Regions from separate parts of the Paenibacillus konkukensis genome, predicted to be linked through region 1. Evidence: riboswitches for the same ligand, from Rfam matches in the RefSeq annotation. Region 1 holds a riboswitch; each other region holds the start of a gene.
The links. A riboswitch is a leader RNA that binds a small molecule or an ion and turns the genes downstream of it on or off. The one in region 1 is predicted to bind cobalamin.
Positions count from the first base shown of each region.

Region 2: another riboswitch for cobalamin. It lies ahead of cobJ (precorrin-3B C(17)-methyltransferase); the one in region 1 lies ahead of SK3146_RS26395 (ABC transporter substrate-binding protein).
Region 3: another riboswitch for cobalamin. It lies ahead of nrdI (class Ib ribonucleoside-diphosphate reductase assembly flavoprotein NrdI); the one in region 1 lies ahead of SK3146_RS26395 (ABC transporter substrate-binding protein).
Region 4: another riboswitch for cobalamin. It lies ahead of SK3146_RS04335 (energy-coupling factor ABC transporter permease); the one in region 1 lies ahead of SK3146_RS26395 (ABC transporter substrate-binding protein).

Region 1 is NZ_CP027059.1:6,062,159-6,069,551, forward strand. It holds gene cysK (cysteine synthase A) at 1-676, shown strand, start outside; gene SK3146_RS26365 (hypothetical protein) at 828-1,109, shown strand; gene SK3146_RS26370 (hypothetical protein) at 1,270-1,500, shown strand; gene SK3146_RS26375 (Lrp/AsnC family transcriptional regulator) at 1,487-1,978, shown strand; gene SK3146_RS26380 (aminotransferase class I/II-fold pyridoxal phosphate-dependent enzyme) at 1,991-3,196, shown strand; gene SK3146_RS26385 (aspartyl-phosphate phosphatase Spo0E family protein) at 3,322-3,588, shown strand; gene SK3146_RS26390 (hypothetical protein) at 3,954-4,472, shown strand; cobalamin riboswitch at 4,495-4,697, shown strand; gene SK3146_RS26395 (ABC transporter substrate-binding protein) at 4,893-5,942, shown strand; gene SK3146_RS26400 (FecCD family ABC transporter permease) at 5,944-6,981, shown strand; gene SK3146_RS26405 (ABC transporter ATP-binding protein) at 7,020-7,393, shown strand, end outside.
Region 2 is NZ_CP027059.1:5,819,557-5,826,949, reverse strand. It holds gene SK3146_RS25355 (sirohydrochlorin chelatase) at 1-448, opposite strand, end outside; gene cobJ (precorrin-3B C(17)-methyltransferase) at 483-2,735, opposite strand; cobalamin riboswitch at 3,019-3,235, opposite strand; gene SK3146_RS25345 (helix-turn-helix domain-containing protein) at 3,442-3,828, shown strand; gene SK3146_RS25340 (hypothetical protein) at 3,855-4,052, opposite strand; gene SK3146_RS25335 (NAD-dependent epimerase/dehydratase family protein) at 4,328-5,356, opposite strand; gene SK3146_RS25330 (hypothetical protein) at 5,728-5,919, opposite strand; gene SK3146_RS25325 (metallophosphoesterase) at 6,179-6,955, shown strand; gene SK3146_RS25320 (hypothetical protein) at 7,095-7,244, opposite strand; gene SK3146_RS25315 (hypothetical protein) at 7,374-7,393, opposite strand, start outside.
Region 3 is NZ_CP027059.1:1,992,247-1,999,639, reverse strand. It holds gene SK3146_RS08660 (amidohydrolase family protein) at 1-549, shown strand, start outside; gene SK3146_RS08655 (lactonase family protein) at 565-1,668, shown strand; gene SK3146_RS08650 (MarR family winged helix-turn-helix transcriptional regulator) at 1,833-2,288, opposite strand; gene SK3146_RS08645 (type III pantothenate kinase) at 2,555-3,328, shown strand; cobalamin riboswitch at 3,664-3,865, shown strand; gene nrdI (class Ib ribonucleoside-diphosphate reductase assembly flavoprotein NrdI) at 4,351-4,710, shown strand; gene nrdE (class 1b ribonucleoside-diphosphate reductase subunit alpha) at 4,697-6,781, shown strand; gene nrdF (class 1b ribonucleoside-diphosphate reductase subunit beta) at 6,819-7,393, shown strand, end outside.
Region 4 is NZ_CP027059.1:990,892-998,284, forward strand. It holds gene SK3146_RS04320 (energy-coupling factor ABC transporter ATP-binding protein) at 1-460, opposite strand, end outside; gene cbiQ (cobalt ECF transporter T component CbiQ) at 457-1,260, opposite strand; gene SK3146_RS04330 (energy-coupling factor ABC transporter substrate-binding protein) at 1,257-1,535, opposite strand; partial or broken gene SK3146_RS04335 (energy-coupling factor ABC transporter permease) at 1,532-2,298, opposite strand; cobalamin riboswitch at 2,455-2,645, opposite strand; partial or broken gene SK3146_RS04340 (thioredoxin domain-containing protein) at 2,919-5,055, opposite strand; gene rarD (EamA family transporter RarD) at 5,700-6,578, opposite strand; gene SK3146_RS04350 (VOC family protein) at 7,007-7,393, shown strand, end outside.

The sequences.
Region 1 (7,393 bases):
GAATGCCGCCGCCAAAGGCTACAAGGCAATTCTCGTGATGCCGGACAATATGACCAAAGAGCGCATTAACATATTGAAAGCTTACGGGGCGCATGTCGAGCTGACCCCTGCAGAAGAACGGATGCCGGGAGCGATCCGCAGAGCGCTGGAGATGAGAAACGAAATTCCGGACAGCTTCATCCCTCAGCAGTTTGAGAATAAAGCGAACCCGGACATTCACCGGACGACGACGGCGCTCGAAATTATCGAGCAAATGGAAGGCAAGCTCGACGCGTTCGTGGCGACCTCGGGCACGGGAGGGACGATTACCGGCACCGGCGAGGTGCTACGCGAGAAGCTACCCGGCATTCAAATCTACGTAGTGGAGCCGAAGGGTTCGCCCGTTCTGTCGGGAGGCAAGCCGGGCCCGCACAAGCTGGTCGGGACAAGCCCCGGTTTCATTCCGGAAATTCTCAACACGGGCGTATACGATGAAATCATCCAGGTAGCCGATGAGGATGCGATTAGAACGACGCGGGAGCTCGGGAAAATGGAAGGCATTCTTGTAGGCCCTTCCTCCGGCGCTTCGGTATGGACGGCGCTGCAGGTAGCCAAGAAGCTCGGCAAGGGCAAGCGCGTGCTGTGCATTGCTCCGGATACGGGGGAGCGTTATCTGAGCATGGGGATTTTTTCGTAATCGCTTCGTTTCCGCTTGCGGCCATAAGGCATCTCTCTTACGAGGGATGCTTTTTTTCTTAGAAGACGAGCGTGAGCGAAAATAGGTTGAATAAAAATACAAATACATGTATAATTATAGGTAACAAGAATTCAGTGGGAAGGTGATTGGTGTGATTATTGCATTGGAAAATGAACCTCCTGCACAAGGACAATTTGAGGAGCTGTTGGCCACTGTCACGGAGGACGGCATGAATGCCGGTTTATTGTATGAAACGTACTGCCAAAGCCGCTATGTCGTCGCCGCATACGATCAGGGACGGCTTGTCGGGCTTGGCAGGGTAACGGACGAATCGGGGACCTGCGGCGAATATCAAATTACGGTGCTGCAGGATTATCAAAGCCGCGATATCGAAACTTATATGCGCAAACTGTTATCGATGCATCGGCTGTAACGGTGTTAATCATTCATCATATGACGGAAAGCCTGGGAACTTGAAGCGGTTCTCGCAGGCTTTTTTTTGTTCCTGCTTGCCGAGCACCCTTAATTTTATTTTGCAAAAAGTCTGCCATTGGGTGTAATATGAAATAATAAATTGATTGTGTAAGCGGCGCTTGAAAAGACAAGTTTTGCTACGGCAAAACAAAGCTTATGCTTACGAAGATAGTTTTGCTACAGCAAAACTTAAAGCTCATGCTTACGATGACAGTTTTGCCAAAGGCAAAACAAAGCTTATGCTTACGAAGACAGTTTTGCTACAGCAAAACTTAAAGCTCATGCTTACGATGACAGTTTTGCCAAAGGCAAAACTTTTAGGAGGGTTAACCACCGATGGAACAGTTTAAGGTACGAATTATTGAGCTGCTTAAGGAAGATGCGAGAAGGACTCCGGCGCTTATAGCGACGATGCTCGGTTCCTCCGAAGCGGAAGTGACGGAAGCGATCAAACAGCTGGAGGATTCGCATGTCATTATCAAATATGCGCCTATCGTCAATTGGGCGAAGGTGGATAACGAGAAAGTGACCGCTTTGATCGAAGTGCAGATTACGCCGGAGCGCGGCCGCGGATTCGATGCGATTGCGGAGCGCATTTACTTATATCCAGAAGTGAAATCCGTCTACTTAATGTCCGGAGCTTACGATCTTCTCGTGGAAATTGAAGGGAAAACGTTGAAGGAAGTCGCCTCTTTCGTTTCGAATAAACTATCGCCGATCGACCGCGTGCTTTCGACCAAAACGCATTTCATACTTAAGAAATACAAGCAGGACGGCATCACTTTTGAAGACCATGAAGACGATCGCCGTATGTTAATCTCTCCGTGAAGGTGATAAGCGATGATCAAACAACAACAAGGGCAGGATCAAGGAGCTTCCTCCAAATCGATGTCGGGCTATTTGGCCCCTCTTGTAAGAGAGATACCTCCTTCGGGCATCCGCAAATTTTTTGATCTGGTAAGCGCAAGTAAAGATATTATTTCGCTCGGCGTAGGCGAGCCGGATTTTTGCACGCCTTGGCATGTGCGCGAAGCATGCGTCTATTCCCTTGAGCGCGGCAATACGAAGTATACGCCGAACGCCGGCATGCCGGAGCTTCGCGAAGCGATCGGCGAGTACTTGTACGATTCGTTCCAAGTTCCGTACGATCCGGCCGATGAAATATTGGTAACGGTCGGCGGCAGCGAAGCGATCGATCTGGCTCTGCGCGCATTGGTCGTGCCGGGGGATGAGGTGCTCGTTCCCGAGCCTTGCTATATTTCATACTCTCCGATTACCCGGATCGGCGGCGGCATCCCGGTCGGGATAGAGACGTTCGCCAAAGATAATTTTAAGCTGACGCCGGAGGCGCTCAAAGCGAGCATTACGCCGAAATCGAAAGTGCTCATTCTTTGTTACCCAAGCAATCCGACGGGCGGCATTATGACCTATGAGGACTGGCTGCCGATCGCCAAAATTGTGGAAGAGCATGATCTGATCGTCATTTCCGACGAAATTTACGCCGAGCTTACGTATGAGCAAAAACATGTCAGCTTCGCCTCGATTCCCGGTATGCGGGACCGCACGATTTTGGTCAGCGGTTTTTCCAAGGCGTTTGCGATGACCGGTTGGCGAATGGGCTATGCATGCGGACATCGCGATCTGATTTCCGCCATGCTCAAAATCCATCAATATACGGTCATGTGCGCGCCGGCGATGGGGCAGGTGGCTGCGCTTGAAGCTTTGAAAAACGGCATGGAAGAAAAAAATCGCATGGTAGAGTCCTATAACCAGCGGCGCCGCCTTGTGGTGCAGGGCTTTAGAGACATCGGCTTGGAATGCCATGAGCCGCAAGGAGCATTTTACGCCTTCCCATCGGTTGCGTCTACAGGCCTAAGCTCGGAGGAATTCGCGCAGCGTTTGCTCTATGAAGCCAAGGTTGCCGCGGTGCCGGGACAGGTGTTCGGCCTAGGCGGAGAAGGCTTTGTACGCTGCTCCTATGCGACTTCGGTCAATCAGCTGCTTGAAGCAATCGACAGAATAGGGAATTTTATACGAAAATTGTAAATTCGACAAAAAAAGTCATTTCCATCCCAACTAAAAACTGGTATCTTTAATAGTATAGAAGTTTCATATCGTTGATCATTTATGAGACTTCCGAATCTAGAGATAGGCGTTAGGGGGGATGAAGAATGGCCTTTCCGGAATATCAGCTAAGACAGTACATCAATATCGGTTGGATTCGCGAGAATAACCAGCAGCCGAAGTGGATTTTTGGAAGAAAGAAACAGTCTTCTTCTACCGCTTCTTTAGAAGAAGAGATTTATAACCTGCGTCTGAAATTGGAGCAGCTGGTCCAGACCGAGAAGAGTTTGACCTCACCGAATGTTGTGGAGATCAGCATGCTGTTAGATCAAAAAATTAACGAATATATGAACCGTAGCAAGAGGGGCCGTTAGTCGGCTCCTTTTTTGTTTAGGAAATGAAGCGCAGCCATATCCTGTGGAAATCCGGGGTCTCCCCCGAAAGTAAAGTCTACCCATAGAACGATCCCAGAGGAAGGGTTAGACGCCGATCCAGCCTAGGCTGGATGCGGACGGAATAAGCTTCAGAGCATCACGTCACTACCCTGGAAATTACTCTTGGTACCCCATTTCCATTGTCTGTGGTGCCGCGTCGGCGGCATGGATGGCTTTTGGGGGATTTGTTCTTCGTCTTTTTGATAGACCGTCGGCATTTATGATATGATGGAGGGTAGTAACTGCAGAAGCGCGAGGCGTACCGTATGATGACTGTAAGGAGAGGGAACATGAGAGGAAAATTCATGCTAATCATGCTGTTGCTGCTGGTGCTGGCCGGCTGCGGCGGCGGACCGAAGTCGGATGTGCCGATCTTTATGATGGGCGCCAACGGGATTCCGACGGAGGTGGGAGATAAGCTGCAGACTGCGCTGCAGGCGAAGCTCGGACAAGCTCCGACCGTTAACGTGCAGACGGTTCCGATATTTTCGATGGAGAAGCTGATCGTGGAAATTGCTGCCGGAGACAACGGGATCATTGTTGTTCCTATGGAGCAGTTCAAGGCGATAGGGCAGCAGGGCGGATACGTCAGTCTGGACGATGCGGCCAAAGGCGAGGACTACCCGGAGGGCGTGCTCGACCTGCCGGTGGACGGCAAGGAAAGCGGAAAAACCGAGAAGCATCTGTACGGCATTCCGCTAGAGAAAACCAAATGGTTCACGGAGCAGAAATTGAATGGCAAAGACTTGGTCGCCTTCGTGCCGGCCAATGCGAAGAATCAGGATAAAGTGATGCAAGTGATCAAAGTGATTGCCGAGAAGTAAGGATCTAAGGCATAAACATCTTTATAGTATGTATCGAACAGGTGCCTGCCAAGGCCGAGAGCTTTGCAGGTTAAAAGGGAAGCCGGTGCAAGTCCGGCACGGTCCCGCCACTGTATATGGGAGCAAGCGCCTCCGCATGCCACTGTTCTTGGATGCAAGAATGGGAAGGCGAGGCGCTCCATCATGCCCATAAGTCAGGAAACCTGCCTGTTCGATGGAAGACCGGCCTTTCGAGGAAAAAGGGGTGTCGAGCGCATACGGTTCTCGCCTTTCAGGAGAGCCTGATTGCCGTTTGATCAATCGTGAGCCCTCTGGTTTCTCCGGCCGCCCCCGGAGCTCAGAGGGATTTTTCTTGTACGGAAGCAGGAAGCGAGCGCGCGGTAAGCGCGTGAAAATAAATTTGAGGAGCTAACACCGATAATGAAGAAAATCGTACAACGCATATCATCGAAACGTTGGCTGGCGGCAGCTTTGGGACTTGCTTTGCTGCTCGGCGCAGCCGGCTGCGGCGGAACGAACGAGGCGAAACAACCAGCTAAGGGCGAGCTCGTCGACCCTCCCAAGGCGGGGTCAGGGACGCAAGCATCGCCGGCTCCTACCGCCGCTCCGGCGGGCGGGGAGAAGAAGGCGACGGTTTATCCGCTGAAGGTCAAGGATGCGACCGGCAAAGAGTTTACGTTTGAAAAGGCGCCTTCCAAAATTGTTTCCGTTTCCCCGAGCGAGACGGAAACGCTGTTTGCCCTTGGGCTGGGCGACAAGATCGCCGGCGTGTCGGACTTCTGCGACTATCCCGAGGAGGCTAAGCAGAAGCCGAAAATGGGCAGTATCGTGAAGCCGAACGAGGAGGCGCTGATCGCCGCCAACGCCGACCTTGTGCTCTCCGGCGTATCGCTCAAGACGGCGGCCGTGGAGCAGCTGCGCGGGCTAAATATCAATATGTTCAAGGTCGAACCGAAGACGATCGACGATGTGATGAACAATATTTTGATGTTCGGGCAAATTTTCGATAAGCAGGAGCAGGCGGAGAAAGTGGTCGCTTCGATGAAAGCCGAGCGCCAAAAAGTAACGGATGCGGTCAAAGACTTAAAGCCGGAGCAAAAGAAGCGGGTGCTTATGGAGTTTTCCCCGGGCTGGACGGTCGGCAAGGGCGAGTTTCTCGACGAGCTGATCACGCTGGCCGGGGGCATCAACGTCTCCGCGGATATAACCGGTTATGCGCAGCTGAATGAGGAGAAGGTCATAGCGGATAATCCGCAGGTCATTCTGTACCCGAAAAATTTGATCGACGAAAATTCGAAGAAATCGCTGGATCAAATTATTAAGGAGCGCAGCAGCTGGGCTTCAGTGGATGCGATCAAAAACAATCGGCTGGCCGGAGTGGATAAGGACACGACAAGCCGCCCGGGTCCCCGCATTACCGCGGGATTGGTGGAGATAGCCAAAGGCATATATCCGGAATTGGTGAAGTAGTATGAAGCGGAAGCTGACGATGTGGGGAGGAGCGGGCATTCTGCTCCTTTTTCTTTCCGTAACGATAAGCTTGTCCATCGGGACGGTGCATGTGCCGCTGCGGGACGTCTGGGGGATACTCGCTCATCATCTGCCGGTGATCGGCGGTTCGGTGCAGGCGGATTGGCAGCCGGCGGCCGAGCAAATCATCTGGAAGGTGCGGCTTCCGCGCGTTCTGCTCGGCATGCTGGTCGGGGCCGCGCTGGGCATTGCCGGCGCTGCGTTCCAAGGGGTGCTGCGCAATCCGCTCGCCGACCCGTATACGCTGGGAGTATCTTCCGGGGCTTCCGTCGGCGCGGCCTTTCTCATTTTGTTCGGGCTGCAGTTTGCGCTATTCGGCGCCTGGACGGTGCCTGTCGTCGCTTTTGTCACGGGAACGCTTTCGCTCGTCACGGTCATTATATTGGCAAGAACGGACGGGAAGCTCCGAACGGAGACGCTCGTGCTGGCTGGGGTCGTGATGCAGGCGTTTCTGGGGGCGTTCGTCTCACTGATGGTGGCGATGTCCAAGCAGGTCATCAATGAAATCGTATTTTGGCTGATGGGCAGCCTTGCTATGCGGAACTGGTCGTATTCGCTGATTTTGCTGCCGTATTTGACTGCCGGCGCGCTGGTGCTGCTCGGCTTCGGCCGGGCAATGAATTTGTTTGCGCTCGGCGAGCGGCAAGCTTCTTATCTCGGCGTTCACGTGGAGCGGACCAAGCTCATCGCGCTTGCGGCGGCAACGCTAATTACCGCCGCGGCGGTATCTGTATCGGGAGTCGTCGCGTTCGTCGGCCTTATCGTGCCTCATCTGCTGAGGCTTCTGGTCGGTCCGGATTATCGCCTGCTGCTGCCGTTATCTTTGATCGGCGGCGCGTTCTATGTGCTGTGGGCGGATACATTGGCGCGGACGCTGCTTAGTCCAACGGAAATTCCGCTGGGCGTGGTGACGGCGTTTATGGGCGCTCCGTTTTTCGCGTATTTGCTGAAGCGCGGCAAGCGGATGTCCAATTCTTAGTGTACATCGGCATACTTCGATCACAAGGAGGCTAACGAATGGAGACGGGAGCTCGGCAAGAGCTGATTCGGGTGCAGCATGCGGCCATCGCTTATCATGAGCGGCCTGTGCTGGAAGATATCAGCTTCGCGGTTCACACAGGGGAGTGCTTCGGCGTTATCGGGCCGAACGGCAGCGGCAAGTCGACCTTGCTGAAGCTGATCTCCGGCGTGGAGAAGCCCGGTGCGGGCAGCGTGCTGCTGCAGGGCCAAGAGGCGCATACTTACCCGCGCAAGCCGCTGGCGCGCTGGACGGCGGTGCTGCAGCAGGATGCGCTTCCGGCTCTCGGCTTTACGGTGCGGGAGATTATCGCCATGGGGCGCTATCCGTTCCAAAATTGGCTCGGCGACGAAGCCGCGGGAGACGATTCGGA
Region 2 (7,393 bases), 240 kb from region 1:
TGCTTCCCCGGCCTACGACGAGTACTGCCGTATGTTCAAGCTCAGGTTCCAGCTCCGGGCTCCCGGTCAGTTCAAGCCCCGCAGCCGCCCCGGCGGATTCCAGACGGGATGCGAGAATATCGAGCACTTGTTCATGCACTCCGATAGGCCGTCCGTATGTAAATTGTACGGAAGGGTAGCGAAGCTTGGCTTCGTCGATAGCGGCCGGAATATGAATTTTGGCGTGCCCCGCCGAAAATAACGTAATAGGAACAATCGCGATTTGCGAAGCTCCCTGACGCACGCAGCGCTCAATGCCTTGAGCGATCGTAGGCGATTCGAATTCCAGAAAGCAGGTTTCCACCAGTTGCTGATCCATCTCTCCCGCTATCGTGCGGACAAATTCCCGCACCTCTTCGTTGCCTTCCGCATCCTTGCTGCCGTGCCCTACAAATAGTACAGCATTCATGATCAGTAACCCCTCCCATATCCGTCACGTAACGTTAATCCCCACACACCGCGTTCTCAATTTGGAAAACGGGAAGCTCTTGGTGACGATAACCTTCTAATTCCTTGACCCGTTTGAAAAATTTATGAAACCGCTCATTCGGATGACCTTCCGAAATATAGCGCTGCACGATTCGTTCTATCGTTTCTACTAATTGCTCGGGCTCGATGCCCTCGGCTACCGGCTGCCCCGGATGAGCGTTACGCCCGACCGTCTTGCCGCCGAGGAACAAATCGAACTTCTGCTTGCGGTATACGATGCCGATGTCCTCCTGCACCGCTCCGTAGCAGGCCATACCGCAGCCGTTAAGACCAATCCGCAGCTCCTTCGGTACGTTGAGGCCGCCGAGCTTGCGCTGCAGCTCTTCGGCGTAAGGAATGGCATCTCCCTTGTCGCCGTTGCAGAAGTCGCAGGCCTTGAGCTGCGCCACATCGCCGATCGGAGCAAGCAGAAAACCTTCCGCGCGCAGCCGGGATGTAATTTCATCCGGATTGTCGGTCGGCACCCGCACGATCAGTTGATGATGCGGAGTATATTCCATCGAGCCCTTCTCGCCGACCACATCGGCCAGCGTGATCATCTGCTTCGCAGTGAATCGCTTCTCCGCTACGCCGGGACTTACCGCCAGCTCGAATATCGACTGCTGGCGGAACATCCCCGCTCCCGCTGGCAAGCCGTCGGCCGCCGTCTCTATGCCGCGGCTGCGGTCGACAAGCTGCAGCGCCTGCAGCGCCAGCTGCAGCGGCGACGCTTCCGCGACGCTCACGCTGCCTCCGCCCAGGCGCTCGCTCGCCCGTCCCGCGCTCACCGCTGTCGCCGCTGCGCCTGCGCTCGCTTCCGCGACGCTCACGCTGCCTCCGCCCGGGCGCTCACCTGCTCGCTCCGGCCTCACCGCTGTCGCCGCTCCGCCTGCGCTCGCTTCCGCGACGCTCACGCTGCCTCCGCCCGGACGCTCGCTCGCCCGCTCCGCGCTCACCGCTGTCGCCGCTGCGCCTGCGCTCGCTTCCGCGACGCTCACGCTGCCTCCGCCCGGGCGCTCGCCTGCTCGCTCCGCGCTCACCGCTGTCGCCGCTCCGCCTGCGCTCGCTTCCGCGACGCTCACGCTGCCTCCGCCCGGGCGCTCGCCCGCCCGTCCCGCGCTCACCGCTGTCACCGCTCCGCCTGCGCTCGCTTCCGCGACGCTCACGCTGCCTCCGCCCGGGCGCTCGCCCGCTCGCTCCGCGCTCACCGCTGCGCCTGCGCTCGCTTCCGCGACGCTCACGCTGCCTCCGCCGGGGCGCTCGCTCGCCCGCTCCGCGCTCACCGCTGTCGCGGCAGCACTCGCGCCGACGCCGGCATCCTCCTCGTCCCAATCGGACTCGCCCGGCTCATCCCAGTCCCAATCTTCGTCGTCGGAGTCGCTTCCCGACGGCTCATCCCACTGCCGCAGCGCCCACGGCTCCGCCTCCTCCTTCAGCCGCTGGTGAGGCTTCAGAGGCTGAACGTCCGCGTTCAGCGTATACTTGCGCTGGTAGCCGCGCGGCGTAATCATCAAGCCGTCGTACACCGTTGTCGACGCGTTGCCGATGATCACCGTCGTCAGCATGCCGATATCGTGATCCAGCATATCGCGCAAATTCGTCAGCACGACGTGCTGGCGGTCCCGATAGGCGCTCTTCACGATGCCAACCGGCGTTTCCGGCGACCGGTATTTAAGCAGAATGCGCTGCGTCTCCACGATCTGCCGCGTCCTTCTGCCGCTGCGCGGATTGTACAGCGCAATGACGAAGTCCGCTTGAGCCGCCGCCTCGACGCGCCTGGCAATCAGCTCCCATGGAGTCAGATGGTCGCTTAGACTGATCGTGCAAGCATCATGCATGACCGGTGCCCCGAGCAGCGAAGCCGAGGAGTTGATAGCCGAAATGCCGGGAATGATCTCGACTTCGACGCCGCCGCTGCGGCTCCAGCCTTTTTCCATCAACACTTCGTATACCAGTCCCGCCATCCCGTACACGCCTGCGTCGCCGCTGGAGATCACCGCTACCTTCTTGCCGGCTTCCGCCTGCCGCACCGCTTCCTGGGCCCGGCTGACCTCCTCCGTCATCCCCGTCCGGACGATTTCCTGGTCCGTCAGCAAACCGCGGATCAAATCGACGTACGTGTTGTATCCGATAATCACTTCGCTTTCTTCAATCGCTTCCCGAGCCCGTTTCGTAATATGCTCGAAGCTGCCCGGCCCGAATCCGATAATAAGCAGTTTGCCCGCCATGCTTGCACATCCTTTCCTTCCTAAACTCTATTCCCGCTGCGGCTGCGCATGCCTAAAAATTGAGCAAGCCATCCGCCAGTCGTTTCTTTATTTCTTCATGCCGGTATTCGTCGTTGCCGGTTGGCGCACCATTCCTAAACAATAAAAAAAGCATCTCCAACAAATAGTGTTAGAAATGCTTTTGCAGCCCGTACCCTTGGGTGGTAATAAGCGTCCGGAATGAATTCCGCGCTTTATATAAGGTAAGCCGATCTCTAACACCTCCCTAAATCCGCGTAGGTTAACAGTGTCATGGAACGAGGCAGGTCTCCTGACTTAGAGCTTCGTCCGGCGCCTTCCCAGGACAGCGACAACTGTCGTCCCAGTGGCATTCGTACCGGATAATAAACCGATGATCATCGGCGCTCCTTACAGTGGCGGGTCCGTGCCGGTTTTGCACCGGCTTCCCTTTTAAGCCGGAGGGGCATGCCCCGTCCAGCACCTAATTCGCTTTCATATTTAATTGTTCAGAGCAATCATATCACCCTAAACAAAGATTTGTCTATATACGCCTCTTGTCGAACGATGGCCTTACATGGGCCGAATTTCTTATTTTGCGCTTCAACCCTTGCAAGAAGTCGGCCTCGTACGAACAATGTAGCCAAAAGCTTGATTCCGAGGGGCAAACATGAAACAAATCAGATTAGAGAAGGTGGACGAAAGCTTTATGAAATACGGACAAACGATAGCGAAACTCCGGAACAAAAGATGCATGACCCAAGAGGAGCTTGCGAGCAGGGTAGGAATTACCCGTTCCGCACTCTCTCATTACGAGAACAACCGCAGAGAACCCGATTACGAGACGATTCAAAAATTCGCCGATTTTTTCGAAGTCACCGTAGATTACTTGATGGGGCGCAGCGAAGATACCTATTATATTAACGAGTTCGCCAACCAGCTGGAGCTGTCGGATGAAGCGATTATGGAGAGGTTCGTTCTGACCGTAGACGGCAGAGAATTGACCGAAGCGGAATCCAGAAGCTTCATTGCCTTTATTCGCTCGGAGCGTTTAACGGGCCAAAGCCAAAACAAGCAAGCGCAGGCCAAGCCTTGATGACGCGGCTTTTCGTCGCGGCTGTGTCATCTGCTGTATTCCATCAGATTCATTTCCCAGTGAAATACGGGATATAACGGCTTGCCGCCGCACGCGGAGAAGCCTTTGTCGGCCGCCGGAGCATGTTCGTCCTCCAAGCCGCTCCAACGTTCATAGGTTTCCGCGGAAATCTGCAGCTGTTCCATAATACGGTTGATATCCAAGCTCTTCTTTTGCTCTTGCATCCCAGTCCCACTCTCCATCTCGTTTCATAGCTTTCATTGTTTAGTATTATATATGAAGCGTCCAAAAAATAATGTCGCTTGCTGGGGGATGTTCCTATAAAACTGCCGATCATTTTGTCGAAATCGAAATTATAAATAAATCTTTATTTTCATAGAAAAATCCCTGCCCTAACCCTGTCACGGGAAGCAAGGATTTTTGTTTAGTTCTAAAAGAGTGGTGATTGAGTCGTGTCCTCCGGCCGCTTTTTCGCCACGCTTCTAAAATACGAAGCGTATCATGAATTTACAGTTTTTAGCCTGCGTCCCGCTTTTTTTACCCCCATTCTGCGAACGATCAGGCTGACAGAAGCCGGTTCCGGCGCAGCCTCTTTTACCCCGTTCAATTTATCCATAAACCGCTTGTAAATAAAATCTCCCGCAATCTGCGTCAAGCCCTCGCGCAGGCTGACCGAAGGCGTCCATCCCAAATCTTTGGCCGCCTTGGCGTAGCTTACGCATACATGGGTTTGTTCCGCAGCGCGCGCCGGGGCGTAAGCCGGCTTCAGCTTCTGACCGAGCATTTCGTTCATCAGATCGAACAGCTCGGCGATCGGCGTCGCTACCCCCGTACCTATATTATAGATTTCCCCGTTCCCCCGGGTCAGCGCCTGAATGTTCGCTTCCGCCACATCCGTCACGCAGACGAAATCCCGGCTTTGCAACCCTTTGCCGTATATGATCGGCCGCTCGCCGTTCACATAGGTTTCCAAAAATGCGGAGATGACCCCGCCCCCGCCGAACCGCTTCTGACGGTAGCCGTATACGTTCGTATAGCGAAGGATCGTATAGTTAAGCCCGTAGAGAGCTCCGTACAGTCTGATATATTCTTCGGGAGCCAGCTTTGACATTCCCATGCAGGAGACGGGGACGCAAGAAGCGTTTTCATCCGCAGGCCGGGACTCCGTCAAGCCGTATACTTCCGCGGAAGAAGCGTAAACGAGCTTTTGAATCTGAAACTCTTTGCACAAATCCAGCAGATAGATGAGCCCCCGCAGATTGGGGCTGAGACCGCGGTTGATGATCGACTCGTCGAGCTCGTTTTTCTCGGCCAGATGAATGCAGTAGTCAGGCTTCTCTCCTTCGAAAATGTCCCGCAGCTCTTTGCCCGATACATCCGCTTTATACACCTTGCAGCCTTTAGGAATGTCTTCCTCTTGGCCCGCGCTAAAATTGTCGACAACAACGACTTCCAAGCCTGCCCTCAATGCGCAGTCCGCCGTATGGGACCCAATGAATCCCGCACCTCCGGTAATTAGTACTTTCATCCTTACCCCTCCTGCCGATTTGTTAGTATAAGTCGTCTTACACAGCGATAATCGATAATGGTCCTATATGCAGCGTATCAATCGGTCGAAATCTGATACATTTTGTATCTATCATAAATAAAAAAAAGCCCCCGGTCAAGAGGTCCTATACAAAAACAGCTCCGTGCGGCCGATAGGCCATACTTCTTATGAATTATGCCGCTTTGACCGCTTGCCAAGAAAACTTGAAAGTTCTTCCATAAGCAAGCATAGGCTAATAGGGGAGCGTACTCTTATTCATCCCGCATAAGCCCGGCCCGCTTGCCAACATGTCAGTCTTGAGGGAAAGCTTCGGCTTGATCATTCAACAATTCAGGAGGAAATCGCAGCTCTTATTTTAAAGAGGGACTTGGAATCGGAAGGGAAGAAAGGGGATGGCGTAAAGCGACCTTTCGGCTCGGAAGCGCTTCACTAGAAGCGGCGGCGGCGGCGCCGATAAATTTCGTCTCGTCTATCTGCATCTGCTTCATAATATGACGTATATCTAAAGTCCGGGTCTCCTGTTTCAAGTTATTGGCATTCATTGGGCGCACTCCTTCTAAAGTCCTATGGATGATGTACTTTCCATTAACAAAATATTGCCTTCATAAACCACTTTATGATACACTATGTATCTTGTCAAACGAGGATTCTGTCGAAAACCATAAAAATTTATTTACATTACCAAATATTTTCTCCCACCCGCCCTAACCGCCCCCATTCAGCGGGAATACAAAGGCCGGATAGCAGGATCAACGCCATATATTGTATGATAAATACAAATGCCTATTAGGGGGTGAGAGCTTGTTGTACGCCGCCGCTTTACTCATCGCTGCAGCTGCAGCCGCAGCCATCGGGTATCTTCTTCTGGTCCTCCCCACCCAATGGCTCAAAGTCGAAAAAATCCGGCATCCGCTCGGACTCGGCATCCGCATTTTGCAGATCAGCGATCTGCATATAGAACGAATGCGGATCAAACCGCGCCGCTTATCCGCTATTATCGCCCGCGAGAAGCCGGATTACATCTTCCTGACCGGCGACTTCACCAAGGAGGAAAAGCTGCTTTCCCGGCTTGACCCTTATCTGCGCATGCTGGCGGGCCACCGCATCCCGGTATACGCCGTGCTCGGCAATCACGATTACCAGCAGCGTAAAGTGATTCGGCTAATCAAGCTGATTCAGTATTACGGCATTATTTTGCTGCGCAACGAGTCGGTTCGCATGCCCGGATTCGAGCTGATCGGGATCGACGACTACAGTACGGGGAAAAGTAATCTGCGCAAATCGTTCCAGTATGCCGATACGGATCTGCCTCGCATCATCATCACTCATGATCCTAATGTCGTGCTTGCCATCAAAGAGCCTTACGATTATTTGATGGCCGGCCATTTGCACGGCAAACAGCTCAACCTGCCGTTCTTCTACACGTTCCGTCCGATGGGCAAGCTTCCCGCCATGGGGATCTACAAAGGGCTCCATTCAAATAACTACGGCACCTTCTATATATCCAAAGGAATCGGCCAGACGGCCTTCAATCTGCGCTTTCTCGTAAGAAGCGAAGTAACGCTGCACTATTTATAATTCAACCCCGCCACCGTTAAAAAATAAAATACCGGACGATTGATACTAATCGTATCATCGGTCCGGTACGAAGGCCTTTGCTCCCTTCTTGCGGAGCTTCCGACAAGATAGACGGCTTCTTTGGGGCAAGCAGCCCGCGCTACTTGTCATTCGGTTTCGGAGGAAGTGGACGTTCATGGCGGATTGACATCAAACTGCTGGTATAATTTTTCCCGTCGATATTCAGCTGCACCATAATTTTTTGGATGTCTAGTTGAATTTTCCCATGATCCAGGTTGTCACCGTTCATTCACAGCACTCCTTTTTCCAGAACATCGGCATGGATTCATACGCTTACCTGGCTTCGGCACCGCCGAATACTAGGATCCTCATAGACTATCGATTCCAAGGTGCAAATTCACTCTCGCAGGCTCCCGGATTAGGTTTGAAAAACTTTCC
Region 3 (7,393 bases), 3.9 Mb from region 1:
AAAGCCAATCCGTTTTTCAAAGGAATACGCGTCATGCTCCAGGACATCGATATGGAATTCGCGTTTCGCCCGGCCGTTTTGGAAGCGCTGCGATTTTTCGAGCAAGAGCGCTTTCCGGTCGATCTGCTGATCAAGACCCATCAGCTGGAGGACACGCGCAAACTGCTTAAGCTGCTGCCCGATTTGCACGCGGTCATCGATCATATCGCCAAGCCGGTCATCTCGGCGCATGAGACCGAACCGTGGACAACGCATATCGCGGCGATAGCCGCAGAGCATCCGAACGTGTACTGCAAGCTGTCCGGCATGGTGACGGAGGCGGATCACCGCAATTGGAGCGAAGCGGATTTCGTTCCGTACGTGCGGCATGTCGTCGAACATTTCGGTCCGGAGCGCGTCATGTACGGCAGCGATTGGCCGGTATGCCTGCTGGCCGCCGAGTACGGCGAAGTGTACGGGCTGCTGGAATCGACGCTGCCGGAGCATTTGTCCGAGGCGGAGCGGGAGCAAATTTTCGGTCTTACCGCCGCCCGGTTTTACAGATTGTAGAAGGGACTGATCCTGATGCCAACGGCAAGCGGCAACAACGTATTCATGTATGTAGGCTCCTATACGCATAAAGAAGCGGCCGGTATATCCGTGTACCGGTGCAATCCGGCCGAGGGAGCGTTCGAGCTGGTTCAGCAGGTGACGGGGCTTCGCAACGCTTCTTTCTTGACGATCGATTCAAAGAGACAGATGCTGTACGCAGTCAGCGAGGTTCAAGAAACGGACGGCGAGCCGGGAGGAGCCGTTGCCTGCTATGCGATCGACCGCGCTTCCGGGAAGCTGTCCGAGCGCGGAGAGCGCCAGTTTACCCGCGGCAGCGATCCTTGCTACGTCAGCTTAAGCCAAGCGGGAGCGGAGCCGAGCTTGCTGGCCGCCAACTACTCGGGCGGCAGCATAGCGAGGTTTCCTCTGACCGGACCGGGGGGATCGATCCGGCCGGCGGCTCAGGTGATTCGTCATGAAGGAGCGAGCAAGGCGACGGACAGGCAGCTGGAGCCGCATCCCCACTCCATCGTTCCCGATTGGAACGAACGGTACGCCATCGTGCCGGATCTTGGCCGGGACAAGCTGGTCGTGTACCGCATCGGCAGCGGCAGCGAGCTTGAGCCTCATGGGGAGGCGGATACGGAGAAAGGCGCGGGGCCTCGGCATTTGGCGTTTCTTCCCGCACTAAACCGCATTTATGCGATCAATGAGCTGAACTGTACGATTGCCGTGTACGATTACGACACAAGCGAAGGGAGTTTAACCGCGCTTCAGTCGATCAGTATGCTGCCGGACGATTTTGACGGATCGAATACGTCCGCCGATCTTCACTTATCTCCGGACGGACGGTTTCTATACGGCTCCAATCGCGGGCATGACAGCATAGCGGTTTACTCGGTGAACGAGGCGGACGGTCTGCTCGCTCTGGTGGAGCACGTTCACACCCGCGGACGGACGCCGCGCAATTTCGCGGTAACTCCGGGCGGGCAATATTTGCTTGCCGCCAACCAGGAGTCGGACGATATTACGGTTTTCCGCCGCCGCGAGGAGGACGGGAAGCTGGAGTGGACCGGCCATCGGATCGCCGTCTCCGAGCCGGTTTGCATCGCAATGATGACTGCTGCCGGCGCTTGACAAGCGCTGCGTCGGACAGGCCGTTTCCCCCAGCTTGGCTAACGCCTTGCCGGGAGGAAGCGGCCTTTTGTCTGCGGCTTTTCGGATATATCCGACACTGATGGTTGTTCGCCAATGACAGCGGTTTCAACAAACGTCATTTTCCACTTTAAGGAGCTCGTGATTCAATTGTTTTTTTCAGCGTTGTCGTTGTAAGCGCTTAACAAGCTTTCCATTTTATCGGCAAATTCGATGTACTGCCGGATATCCTCTTCGGACGCCTGATGAAAGATCACTTCGGCTTCGTTAAAAATTTGCTTGCGCAAATTGCACATCTTTTCTTTGCCGGCCTGTGTCATCTGCACATAAATAATGCGGCGATCTTCTTGGGAACGGATTCGTTCTACGAACTGCTGCCGTTCCAGCTTATCGACAAGACTGGTCGCCGCTCCCAGCGTAATGCACAAATAGTCGGCGATATCGTTCATTTTCATGGATTGCTGCTCCAGCTGGAAGATGACCGAAATCGTCGAGTGATTAAGATAGGGGTTTTTATTAATCTGCTGTATCGCTCGCTTCAGCTGTCTGCTCATGGCCAACAGCCTTCGTAACAGCAATGTCGAATCTTGTTCTCTGCTCATCGCAAAATCTCCTAACTAATAGACATAAATTGATGTTATTTTACTACATTACGGCGAAAATGAACATGGCGGCGTCGAATTTAGGCGAATAAACACACTCCCTATAAAATCAATGTAACCTTCCGTCATGCGTTTCATACCGCGCGCCGTAAAGGTTTTCGGCCTGTCCGCCGGCAGGTTAAAATAAAATTCCGCTTCGCCTTGTAGCGGTGACTCTTCGAATTGTTTATAATAGCAATGACATGTTGGACACAGGAGAATGAGCGATGCAGGAAAACATACTAGTCATCGACGTCGGCAACACGAATATGAAGCTGGCGGTTTACGGCGGGACGAGCCTGAACCAATTTTGGAGAATCACTACGCAGCGCGATATGACTGCGGAAGAGCTGTGGATCGTGCTGCGCCAGTTGTTTGTCCGGAGCCGGTTCGATTATTCCGCTTTGGGAGGCGTCGTGATCAGCACGGTCGTACCGTTCCTATTGGCGGCGCTGCGCGAAGTTTCCCGTCGTCATCTGGGATTGGAGCCGCTTGTATTCGGACCCGGGATCAAAACCGGTCTCACCATCAAAACCGATCATCCCGCGCAGGTCGGATCGGACCGGATCGCCAGCGCGATAGCGGCCCTTCAGTTTTATGGCGCGCCCGTCATTGTGATCGGTCTCGGAACGGCGACGACGATCAATGTCGTGGACGACAAAAAGCAATTTCTCGGCGGAGCGATTTTGCCCGGCGGATTTATATCGGCCGAGGCGCTGTACCAAAATACGGCCCAGCTGCCTTCGGTGAATATTACTAGCCCCGAGAGGGGGCTTAGCCATGATACGTCGTCCAGCATGATGTACGGCATTGTGAACGGAATCGCCGGGCAGGTCGACGGGATCGTGACCAGAATGAAGGAAGAGACGGGACTGCCTTTTACGGTGGTCGCCTCGGGGGGCTTGTCGGAGCTGATCTCGCCCGAGTCGCGGACGATCCAGCACACGCATCCGGATCTTGTGCTCGAAGGCTTGCGCATCGCTTGGGAGTTAAACCGCTAGATGCCGGAAGCCCGCTGCCGAAAAAGACGAAGCAAGCGGAAACCGGCTGCGGAAGCGTCGGCGTTCGCCCTTGTCCCCGGATTTCAACCGGCATTTTCCGCATGGCGCGATCGGCGTTTTTACCGCATTTCTATAAGCAGTTTATAGCGAAGCCTTGCAAGGACGAACGACCGCGTTCAGGAGCAAGCAGCATGAACCCCGGCTCTCCTTTTGCCATAAGGCTTCTTCGCCTTGCCGGGAGCGGGGCGGCGAAAGATTGCGTCCGGTTTTGTGCAGAGTGGGACAAATGTATCATTGACAATCACAATATATTGAGGTACATTTAATTCTGCATTCTATATATTGTGCTGATCGGTGCTTTTCGCTTGTTTGAAGCGTTAAGCTTAAAAGGGAAGTCCGGTGCAATTCCGGCACGGTCCCGCCACTGTAAGGGAGGAGCTTCGCGCCAAAAGCCACTGGGATGATCAGCATTCCGGGAAGGCGGCGAGGAAGCCGGGATTCCCGAGTCAGGAGACCTGCCTATCAGTTTGCCACTACCTACGGAGAATAGGGAAGTGTCGGATTCGTACGTACATACGCTTACGGTTGATTGTTAACCGTAGAGCTTTTCGTCCAGAATGCGCATCCGGCTTCCGCCGAAAGAAGCGCTTTTTTTGTTGTTTAGGAAATTATGCGCGGCAATTTCCTGTGGAAATCCGGGGGCTCCCCCGAAAGTAATGTCTAACCATAGAACGATCCCAGCGGAATGGTTAGACGCCGATCCAGCTGAAGCTGGATGCGGACGGAATAAGCTTCAGAGCATCACGTCACTACCCTGGAAATTACTCTTGGTACCCCATTTCCATTGTCTGTGGTGCCGCGTAGCGGCATGGATGGCTTTTGGGGGATTTGTTCCTGCTCAAGAAACGGCTTCAGAGAAGCGTTTCACGTTTGCAGGATTTTGTCCTGCTGATTTTTTTTGATATGGCGCCAATCTATCAGAAATTTTGATAGGTTCGGAAACAGGAGAGGAGAACACCGATATGCTGATTGCTTACGACTCCAAAACCGGCAATGTGGAACGGTTCGTCGGCAAGCTGAATGTGCCCTCGGTCAAAATCGAGGAGAATATGACGATTGACGAACCGTTTGTGCTCGTCACCTACACGACCGGTTTCGGCCAGCCTCCTGAGAAGGTGCTTCATTTCCTGAAGCGCAACTATCGCCGCCTGGCCGGCGTATCGGCAAGCGGCAACCGCAATTGGGGGAACAACTTTGCCGTCAGCGCGGACCGGATCGCCCGCATGTACGGCGTACCGGTGCTGACCAAATTCGAATTATCGGGCACGTCCCGCGATGTAGAGCAATTCATGAAGGAGATGAGCGCGGTTGCGTCATATTGAATTAAACAATCAGTTGATGAGACGGGAAGACGACGGCTTCTTCCGGCTGGATATGGACCGGGAAGCGGTGGACGCATTTATGGAAGAGGTATTTGCCAAAAGCCAAACGTTCCTCTCCCATACCGATAAAGTAAAGCAAATGATCGCCCTTAACTACTACGAGAATGTGTACGAGCAGTACACCGAGCAGGAGGTCGAGGAAGTTTACAAGCTGACGCACGGCTACAATTTCCGGTTTTCCTCGTATATGGCGGCCTCGAAATTTTATACGGATTATGCGTTGAAGAGCAACGATCACTCCCGTTATCTGGAGCATTATCCGGACCGCGTGTCGATCGTCGCCCTGCATCTTGCGCAGGGCGATGCGGCGACGGCATTGACGCTGGCGGCGTCGATGATGGAACAGCGGCTTCAGCCGGCCACGCCGACGTTCTTGAACGCGGGCAAGAGCCGCCGTGGCGAGATGGTTTCGTGCTTCCTGCTGGAAGTGGACGATTCGCTGAACGCGATCAATTATACGCTTGCCACATGCATGCAGCTGTCCAAGGTCGGAGGCGGCGTTGCCGTCAACTTATCCAAGCTGCGCGGGCGCGGTGAGCCGATCAAAGGCGTGGAAGGGGCGGCCAAGGGCATCATGCCGGTGCTGAAGCTGATGGAGGACGCCTTCTCTTACGCGGATCAGATGGGTCAACGCAAAGGGTCGGGAGCGGCCTATTACAATATTTTCGGCTGGGACGTCATGGAGCTTCTCGACAGCAAAAAAATCAATGCCGACGAGAAAAGCCGTCTCAAGACGCTGTCCATAGGCTTGATCGTGCCCGGCAAGTTTTACGAGCTGGCGGAGCGCAACGAGCCGCTTCACGTGTTCGCTCCTTATTCGGTGTTCCGCGCCTACGGCCGGCATCTCGACGATATGGATATGGACGACATGTACGATAAGCTGCTTGCCGACGAGCGCGTAAACAAAAAGGTAATTATGTCGGCGCGCGACATGCTGGTGAAGATTGCCGCCATTCAGCTCGAATCGGGATACCCGTACATGATGAACAAAACGAACGCGAACCGGCAGCATGCGCTGAAGGCGCTCGGCAGCATCAAAATGTCCAACCTGTGCACGGAAATTTTCCAGCTGCAGGAGACATCGGAGATCGGCGATTACGGACAGCAGGACATCATTCGCCGGGACATCTGCTGTAATCTGGCCTCGCTCAATATCGTCAACGTGATGGAGCAGCGCAAAATCCGCGAGTCCGTCCACGAAGGCATGATCGCGCTGACGGCGGTCAGCGACATGACGACGGTAGCCAATGCTCCCGGCGTGGTCAAGGCGAACCGCGAGCTGCATTCGGTCGGTCTCGGCGCGATGAACCTGCACGGCTATTTGTCGAAAAACCATATTACGTACGAAAGCGATGCGGCCCAAGAATTCGCTCGCGCTTTCTTTATGGCGGTCAATTATTACTCGATCGAGAAAAGCATGGAGATCGCCCGCGAACGCGGCATAACCTTCGAAGGCTTCGAGCGTTCCGATTATGCGACGGGGGCCTACTTCGACCGATATACGAATACCGACTATCGTCCGGTTTCCGACCGCATCGGTCAGCTGTTCGAAGGGATGACGCTGCCGTCGCCCGCAGATTGGCTTGAATTGAAGGAAAAGGTGGCGAAGCACGGTATGTACCATGCTTATCGTCTTGCGATCGCGCCGACCCAGAGCATATCGTATATCCAAAACGCCACGTCGAGCGTCATGCCGATCGTTCAGCAGATCGAGACGCGCACATACGCTAACTCGACGACCTATTACCCGATGCCGTTTTTGTCCAGAGACAATGTGTTTTACTACAAATCGGCTTATAATATGAACCAGTTCAAGGTGATCGATCTGATCGCGGAAATTCAGCAGCACGTCGACCAGGGCATTTCCACCGTTCTTCACGTCAATAGCGACGTGACGACGAGAGATTTGGCGCGCTACTATATTTACGCGGCCCGCAAAGGGCTCAAGTCGCTCTACTATACGAGGACAAATCGCCTGACGGTGGAAGAATGCATCAGCTGCTCCGTATGATCAAGATGAGCGGACATTTGCAAGGGGGAATCACGGAATGAACGAACAAACGACCAGGCCGCATAAAGCCGTCAACTGGAACCGGCCGGATGACGATTTCACGGCGATGTTCTGGAACCAGAACATTATGCAATTTTGGACCGACGAGGAGATTCCGCTGTCGGACGATAAGATGTCGTGGCTGACGCTGAGTCCGACCGAGCAGGAGCTGTATATGAAAGTGCTCGGCGGGCTGACTTTGCTCGATACGGTGCAAGGAGGCATCGGCATGCCCAAAATTTTGGAGCATGTCGATGGACTGCAGCGCAAAGCCGTGCTCGGCTTCATGGGTATGATGGAGCAGATTCACGCCAAGTCGTACAGCAGCATTTTTACGACGCTGGCGACCAACGAGGAGATCGACGACGTCTTTCAATGGGTAGAGCGTCATCCTATGCTGCAAACGAAGGCGGAAACCATTTCGCAGTATTACGAGAACATCCGCTCCGAGAAGCAGCTGTATCTTGCCATGGCGGCTTCGGTGCTGTTGGAGAGCTACTTGTTCTACAGCGGATTTTTCTATCCGTTATACTTGGCCGGTCAAGGAAAAATGACGAGCAGCGGCGAGATCAT
Region 4 (7,393 bases), 2.9 Mb from region 1:
CGGCCAGCGCGACCCGCTTCTTCTGCCCTAGGCTCAGCTGATGGATCGGCCGATCCGCCAGCGCCGCAAGTCCCATCGACGACATTATCGCCCCCGTGCGCCTTGCGATCTCCGGCTCGGGCACGCCCGCATTGCGAAGGCCGTAGGAAATATCTTCGCGCGGCGTGCTTAAAACAAGCTGCTGCTCCGGGTCCTGGAACACAAGGCCGACTCGTTCCCGCAGCTGCTTCAGGCTGCTCCGGCTATAGGAGAGCGGCTCGCCCTTCCACAGCATTTGTCCTGAAGCCGGGCGATGAATTCCTATCGTTTGCAGAAACAACGTCGATTTACCGGAACCGTTATGACCGCAGATCGCGGTCTTCTTCCCTTCCGGTATGCTTAAGGTCAGCCCTTCAAGCGCCTTCGCCTCCGTGCCGGGATAGCTGTAAACAACCTCTTGCGCCTGCATAATCGGCTTCATCGCATCCCCCTCCATCTCAGCCAGCATTCCGCTGCGATGAGCAGAACAACGCCGCCGTACATCTCCAGCTTGTACCGCCCCGGCATCGGCTCGGCCTCATAGGGAGCCATCCGGATGTCCTCCGTAAAGCCCCTGGAGATCATCCCGTTCGCCAGCCCCTGGTAACGCTGCATCGTCTTGCCGAACAGCCGCACGACAAGAACGGCCGTATCCTGCAATCTGCCGCGAAAGCCCTGCTGTCCTCCACGCGCCCGCTGCGCAACATAAATATCGTGCGCCGTATCGGCGAGCAAAAATAAAAAGCGGTACGTTATCAACATCAACTCCAGCACCAAATGAGGCACGCGCAGCTTGCGCATGACCTGGAACAGCTCCGTCATCGGCGTCGTCAAGATCAGAAACAGCGTCGCGGACAAACAGGCGAGAATGCGGACGAAGAGCTTCATCGCCAGATGGAGTCCGTTCCAGTTCAAATACAAGGTCATATGGGAAAAAGCGCCTACTATGATGCCATGCGTCATCTGTTGCGCGGAGCCCGCCGGTTCAATTTCCAGCAGCAGCACAGGCAGGCTCCCGATAAAAAACAGACAGGAGGCGCCTAAAAACGCCCCGTAATAGCGCAGCGGAATCTTCGCGTACCCGATCGTCCACACCAGCATCCAGCCGAATAGCGCGAGCTCAACGACCGGATGCGTCAGGTAGGCGAGGAAGACGAGAGCGGCGGCGAAGCCGCTTTTCCACATGGGCGGTACGATCCGCAGCTTGTTATTGTAAGATAGAACATCGATCGTTCGAATCATTGCGTCTTGGATTTAGCGGATTTTCCTTTGAACAAGCCGATCGTGTACCCGATAAATCCGGATCCGAGCGCAGCTTGCAAGGCGAACAGCATGCTCTCCGTCTCCGGCGGCGGCTCCAGCAGCGACGAGAACCACGGCTCGTAAGACGGCTGAAGCGTCTTGATCATATCCTCGGCGGCGTCATCCGCTCCTCCGAATTCTCCTTTTACGAAAAGAAGCGGAAGAACGGCCAATAACACCACAGCGATGAGAATCCATTTCGTACTGTTTTTCACGATTCTTTGACTCCTTTCATTTGGCGCTGCAGCAGAGCCAGCTCATTGGTGCTGTAAGATTGCAGCCAATTCCAGATCAATACGGTCAGCAAGCCCTCGCTGATCGCGAGAGGAATTTGCGTTATGGCGAAGATGCCGCCGAATTTCAGGAACGAAGCTGCAATGCCTCCCTGCTCCGCCGGGAATGCCAGCGCCAGCTGCAGCGAAGTGACGACATACGTAGACAGGTCGGCCAGGGCCGCCGCCGTGAAAATCGCCAGCTTCTGCTTGCCGGAGGCGTTCATCATCCAGCGATACACATAATAACCGACGACCGGACCGGCCAAGGCCATCGAGAAGGCGTTCGCTCCCAGCGTCGTCAAGCCCCGTGCGCGAGCAGCACCGCTTGGAACAGCAGTACGATCGACCCGAGCACGCTCATCGGCAGCGGGCCGAACATGACCGCACCGAGGCCCGTCCCCGTCGGATGCGAGCTGCTTCCCGTAACGGAAGGAATCTTGAGCGCAGACAGCACGAACGTAAACGCTCCGGCTAACCCCAGCATAATCTTCAGCTCCGGCGTCTCCTTCGTAATTTTCCTTAATGCGCGCAGCCCCAGGACAAAGAACGGAATGAACGCGACCCACCAGAAGATCGCCCATCCCATCGGGAGAAATCCTTCCATAATGTGCATGGCATAAGCGGATTCGGGCTCGTTGACGCTGAAGTACAGCACAAACCCGAGGACGAGGAGCAGCGTGCTCATCCATTTTTTTCTTTTCATTGCGAATACAACCTCCTGATCGATTGGTTTCGCGGGCAACAAGAAAAGACCAATCCGTCTCGAATTGGTCGTGGGTACGTATGAATAGACGACATCAGCGCTTAAGCTCCTGCCGTTTCACGATTCGTACACCGCTCCTTTCCGCGAAGGACTCTTGGTGCATAGTTAAATTAGGTAGGTCTCCTGGCTCACGGATCGCTGTCTTCTTTCGCCTTCCCCGGTGGGTTAACCCCGAGTGACGTGATGAAAGAAACTCCCCGTATACAGTGGCGGGACCGCTCGGGATTTGCACCCGATTCCCTGTTACCCTTTGTCTTCACAAAGGCACCTAATTTACGGAATGTACGGACAAAATGAACAAGCGAGACGCCATCCATGTGCAGGAGAGCCGCCGCCCTTCGTTCTATCCGCGATAAAACCTGCTACCAGCCCGGACAGCGAAGCTCCAAGACGTCGATTACGGTTTTATCCTATTCCATATGCAGTTCATGTAGTACAGACTTATGTGTTATTCGCTGCCCGGAGACAAACTCCTGCTTAGGTCCAAACTTTTTATGGCAATACCTGAAGAGGTGTTGACCCGAGCCATCGCGGTAAATAAGCAGAAATTCGTTCCGCCGCTACTCGTCCATCGGATCAGCTAACAGCTCGGCCAACTCGTCCACATCCGCCGTCGGCGACTGACAAGCGAAGTCCACGCAGACATAAGCCGTCGTTCGTCCCCCGATCGCCCGCTTGTCCTGAACGAGCGGAATGAGCTTCGCCGTCTCTTCCCCTTCCTCGCCCGCCGGCACCAGCACCGTCAGCGCATTCGGCCGGAAGCCGCTTCGTGCCGCTTCGATCATCTGCTGCGTTTCCATCGCGTCGCGCCTTCCCGCAATGACAATCTCGCTTGAAGGGCCGTAGGCCATGTCCAGCGCGATCAGGAACATCGCGTGCCCCGAAGGATAATGCTCGATCGCCCCGGCGAACGCTGCGAGCTGCGTATCCGCTATTCGCGACAGCTTGGCATCATAGGTCAGCTTGGCCAGCTTCTGCAAATTCATCGCCGCCACCGAATTGCCGGACGGCAAAGCTCCGTCGTAAATCTCCTTATTTCTTGTAAACAAAGCTTCGCCGTCGCTGCCGTAAAAATACAACCCGCCGCTTTGTTCGTCCCAGAACAGCTCCAGCATCTGCGCGTTCAGCTCAAGCGCCAGCTTCAAATAGCTCAGGTCGAACGTCGCTTCGTACAGCTCAATCAGCCCCCACACAAGGAACGCGTAGTCGTCCGCATACGCCAGATATGCCGCTTCGCCGTCGCGGTAACGCGCCAGCAAGCGCCCGTCCTCTCTCCTCATGTGCGATATAATAAACTGCGCCGCCTTGACCGCCGCCTGCAAATACGTCTCATTGCCGAGCGCCTTATACGCTTTGGCCATCGCCATGATGACCAGACCGTTCCATGAGGTCAATATTTTGTCGTCCTTGCCGGGATGAACGCGCCGCTCCCTCTGAAGGAACAGCTGCTGGCGGCAGCGTTCCGCTCGCTCCTGCCATTGCTCGGCCGTTCCCCCTTGAAGCCGGGCCGCCGTCTCCAAATCGCGTGCAATCAGGTTCGGAATGCTCTGCCCCTCGAAATTGCCTTCCGCCGTAATATCGTAGAGGGCGCAGTACCATTCTCCGTCCTCGGCCCCCAGGATGTCTGTGACTTCATCGGGGGACCATACGTAGAACTTGCCTTCCTCCCCTTCGGAGTCGGCATCCTCCGCCGAATAGAAGCCGCCCTCCGGATGCGTCATATCTCGTAAAATATAGGTAAACACTTGCTCGGCGACTCTCGCATACTTCACCTTGCCAGTCAGCTGGTAGGCTTCGATATACGTCCAGGCCAGCAGGGCGTTATCGTACAGCATTTTCTCAAAATGCGGAACAAGCCACCGCTCATCCACCGAATAACGGGAAAAACCGTATCCGATATGGTCGAACATTCCGCCGCGGGACATCGCATCCAGCGTTTTCTCCGCCATCCGCAGCGCCGCCTCCTTGCCGGTCCGCTGATAATAGCGAAGCAAGAATGACAAATGATGTGAAGTAGGAAACTTCGGCCTGTCGCCAAACCCTCCGTACTCCGGATCAAACCGCTGCTCGTACTGCTCGAACGCCTTATCCAGGACGTCTTCGGAGAGGGTCCCCTTCAGGTTCGACAGCATCGTCCTCTCGACCTCCTGAACGACCTGCTCACTCGTCTCGGCCAGCTTGTCCGGGCTCTCCTTCCATGCATCGGCCAGCTTCGTCAATATCTCCATCAGTCCGTGACGCCCATACCGCTTGCACTTCGGAAAATACGTGCCCGCGAAGAACGGCTTCTTCTCCGGCGTCATCACAATCGTCAGCGGCCATCCCCCCTGCCCGGTCAACGCCTGGCATACCGTCATGTATACATTGTCCACATCCGGCCGCTCTTCGCGGTCGACCTTGACGGCAATGTACTCACGGTTCAGCAGCTCCGCTACTTCCTGATCTTCGAAAGATTCTCTTTCCATTACGTGGCACCAATGGCAGGTTGACACTTTACACCCCAATTATTGTATATAGCCGAAGCTAGGAATAGCCTATACTTAAGAATACGGGTTTACTTTCCCGAGCAGCCTTACTGAAAGCTTCTTCTCCCCAAGGGAACCAGTCCACAGGATTATGAGCATGCTGCAGCAGGTATGGGCTTTTTTCATTGATCAAACGGTTAGTATATTTATGCTTAACTGTTTCATCATGCATAAATTAACAACTCCTATTTTCAAATTATATGATTAAATAAAGTATAGCCAATAAACATAGCAAAAATAAAGATGCTGTAGGAAAACCTATGCTTCTAGGCGTAATATTAATTCTTGATAGTTCTGAAGACTCATTCATGCAACGTACTTAAATAACACTTCCATCTTCACATTTTACAATCTTATAGGAGGCTTTTTCGGAAGCTGAAGGTTCTGCCCCCAAATTTGAGGGGAGCTTGTCGTCTTCCCCGTTTTGCGTAATCTGGCAAATCGCTGTTACCGGAATGTATGCAAATTTATGATTTACTTTATAGTAAGTGCAATTTTCTTATCTTGTTAAACTTCTTTATTTTTTCTTGCGACCGCCGCTTTTTCTTGTTCAACTGCTATCTAGGCAAGATCTTGATTTCCATTTGCCGCGCTAAACTCTATCCTTTCATAGGATACGTTTTTAGTATAAATTTCATGTCGTTGCCAATCGTGGTCGTGAGCTGATAAATTTAAAAAAGGACACTCATTTGGATGTCTCTCCTCTATTCTCAAACTCTATTTCCTGCCCTTAACCCCACACAGAAAACAGCCACCTCCTCCTCAGCGGACGGAAATGGCTGTTATGACTGTACCGGGAGCTGGACGTGTTTGCCGTCAGCGCGCCTTCGCGAGTTTCGTGCCGCGAACTGATGCCGCAGCGTATACGACAAGCGCTGTCCAGATGAGCGCGAAGCCGATGAGAAGAACCGGCGAGACCGATTCCTTGAACACGAATACGCTCAGTAACAGCATGATCGTCGGCCCGATGTATTGTACGAAGCCGAGCGTGGACAACGCCATCCGGGCGGCCGCTCGCGCAAAGAAAAGCAGCGGTAGCGCCGTTACCACGCCGGAAAGAAGCAGTTCAACGAACGTGGATACAGGTAGCGTCCATGCCGTTGTCTTTCCCACGGTAGCCAAATAGATCCAGTAGCCGAGCGAAACAGGAAGGACTACAGCCGTCTCCGACAGCAAGCCTACAGAAGCGTCTTGTCCAATCTTCTTCTTCGCGAGGCCGTACAAGCCAAACGTCGCGGCCAGTGAGATTGAGATCCATGGGAACCGTCCGTAGTCGATGGCAATGATGAGCACCGCGGCGCTAGCGATGGCAATCGCGAGCCATTGGCCACGGTTTGGCTTCTCACGAAGGAAGACAACCGCAAGCAGCACGTTCAGCAACGGGTTCAAATAATAACCGAGGCTTGTCTCGACGACATGGTCGTTGTTGACCGCCCAGATGAAGATGAGCCAGTTAGCAGCGATCAGCAGTCCGCTAGCGGTGAGCGACAGCAGGAGCGAGCGGCTAGCCGCAATCCGCTTAAGGTCACCCCAGCGACGCTGGACGGTAACGAAAATACCCATGAAGACGAACGACCAGACAACCCGATGTGACAGAATCTCGCCTGCTGGCACATCGTTAAACAACTTCCAATAAAGCGGGAGAACCCCCCACATGATATACGCGATAATAGCATTGATCAACCCGTTGTTCATAATCAGTTTCCCTCCTCTCACTCCGTTGTCTTAACGGATTATACGCCTCGATCATCGTTTAAGTAAAGGGATTAATATTGGGGCCCAAATAATATGTTACGGTATTGTATTAAATAGAAAACCGTGCCCGATATGGTCAAACATCCCGCCGCGGGACATCGCATCCAATGTTTTCTCCGCCATCCGCAGCGCTGCCTCGTTTCCGTCCGCTGATCAGCAGCTCCGCTTATTCTTGATCTTCGAAAGTTTCTATTTCTATTACATGGAATCAATGGAAGTTAAATCCAATCAATTCCAATGTCAATTCAACCGCAGGGGGCATGACAGAAAAGTTATACCTTGCGGTTTTCATAAAATTCGCTTCTGCTACCAATAGTAGAGTATAGTATAGTAGAGTAGTTGAAAATAGATTCCAGGAGGCTGCAGCCATGTCACAGGAGATTTGGATTAACCTACCGGTCAAAGATGTTGAGAGGTCAACCGCCTTTTTCAATGAGATTGGATTCCAGGCGGTGAGCGTTGGTAACGAGAGAGCCCAGCTTGCCATTGGCCAAACAACGATTCTGCTGTTCCCGGATGCGGCGTTTGAGAAATTTACTGGTTCAAAAACCGCAGATACTTCCCGCAGCGCAGAGGTAATATTTTCCATCGGCACTGAAAGCAGAGAAGAAGTAGATGCCTTTATCCAAAAAGTAGAGTTTGCCGGAGGAAGCATCTTTGGCAAGCCGAGTGAAATTGACGGCTGGATGTACGGCGCAGGATTTGCCGACCTGGACGGTCATCGCTGGAATCTGCTGTACATGGATAAGAACAAA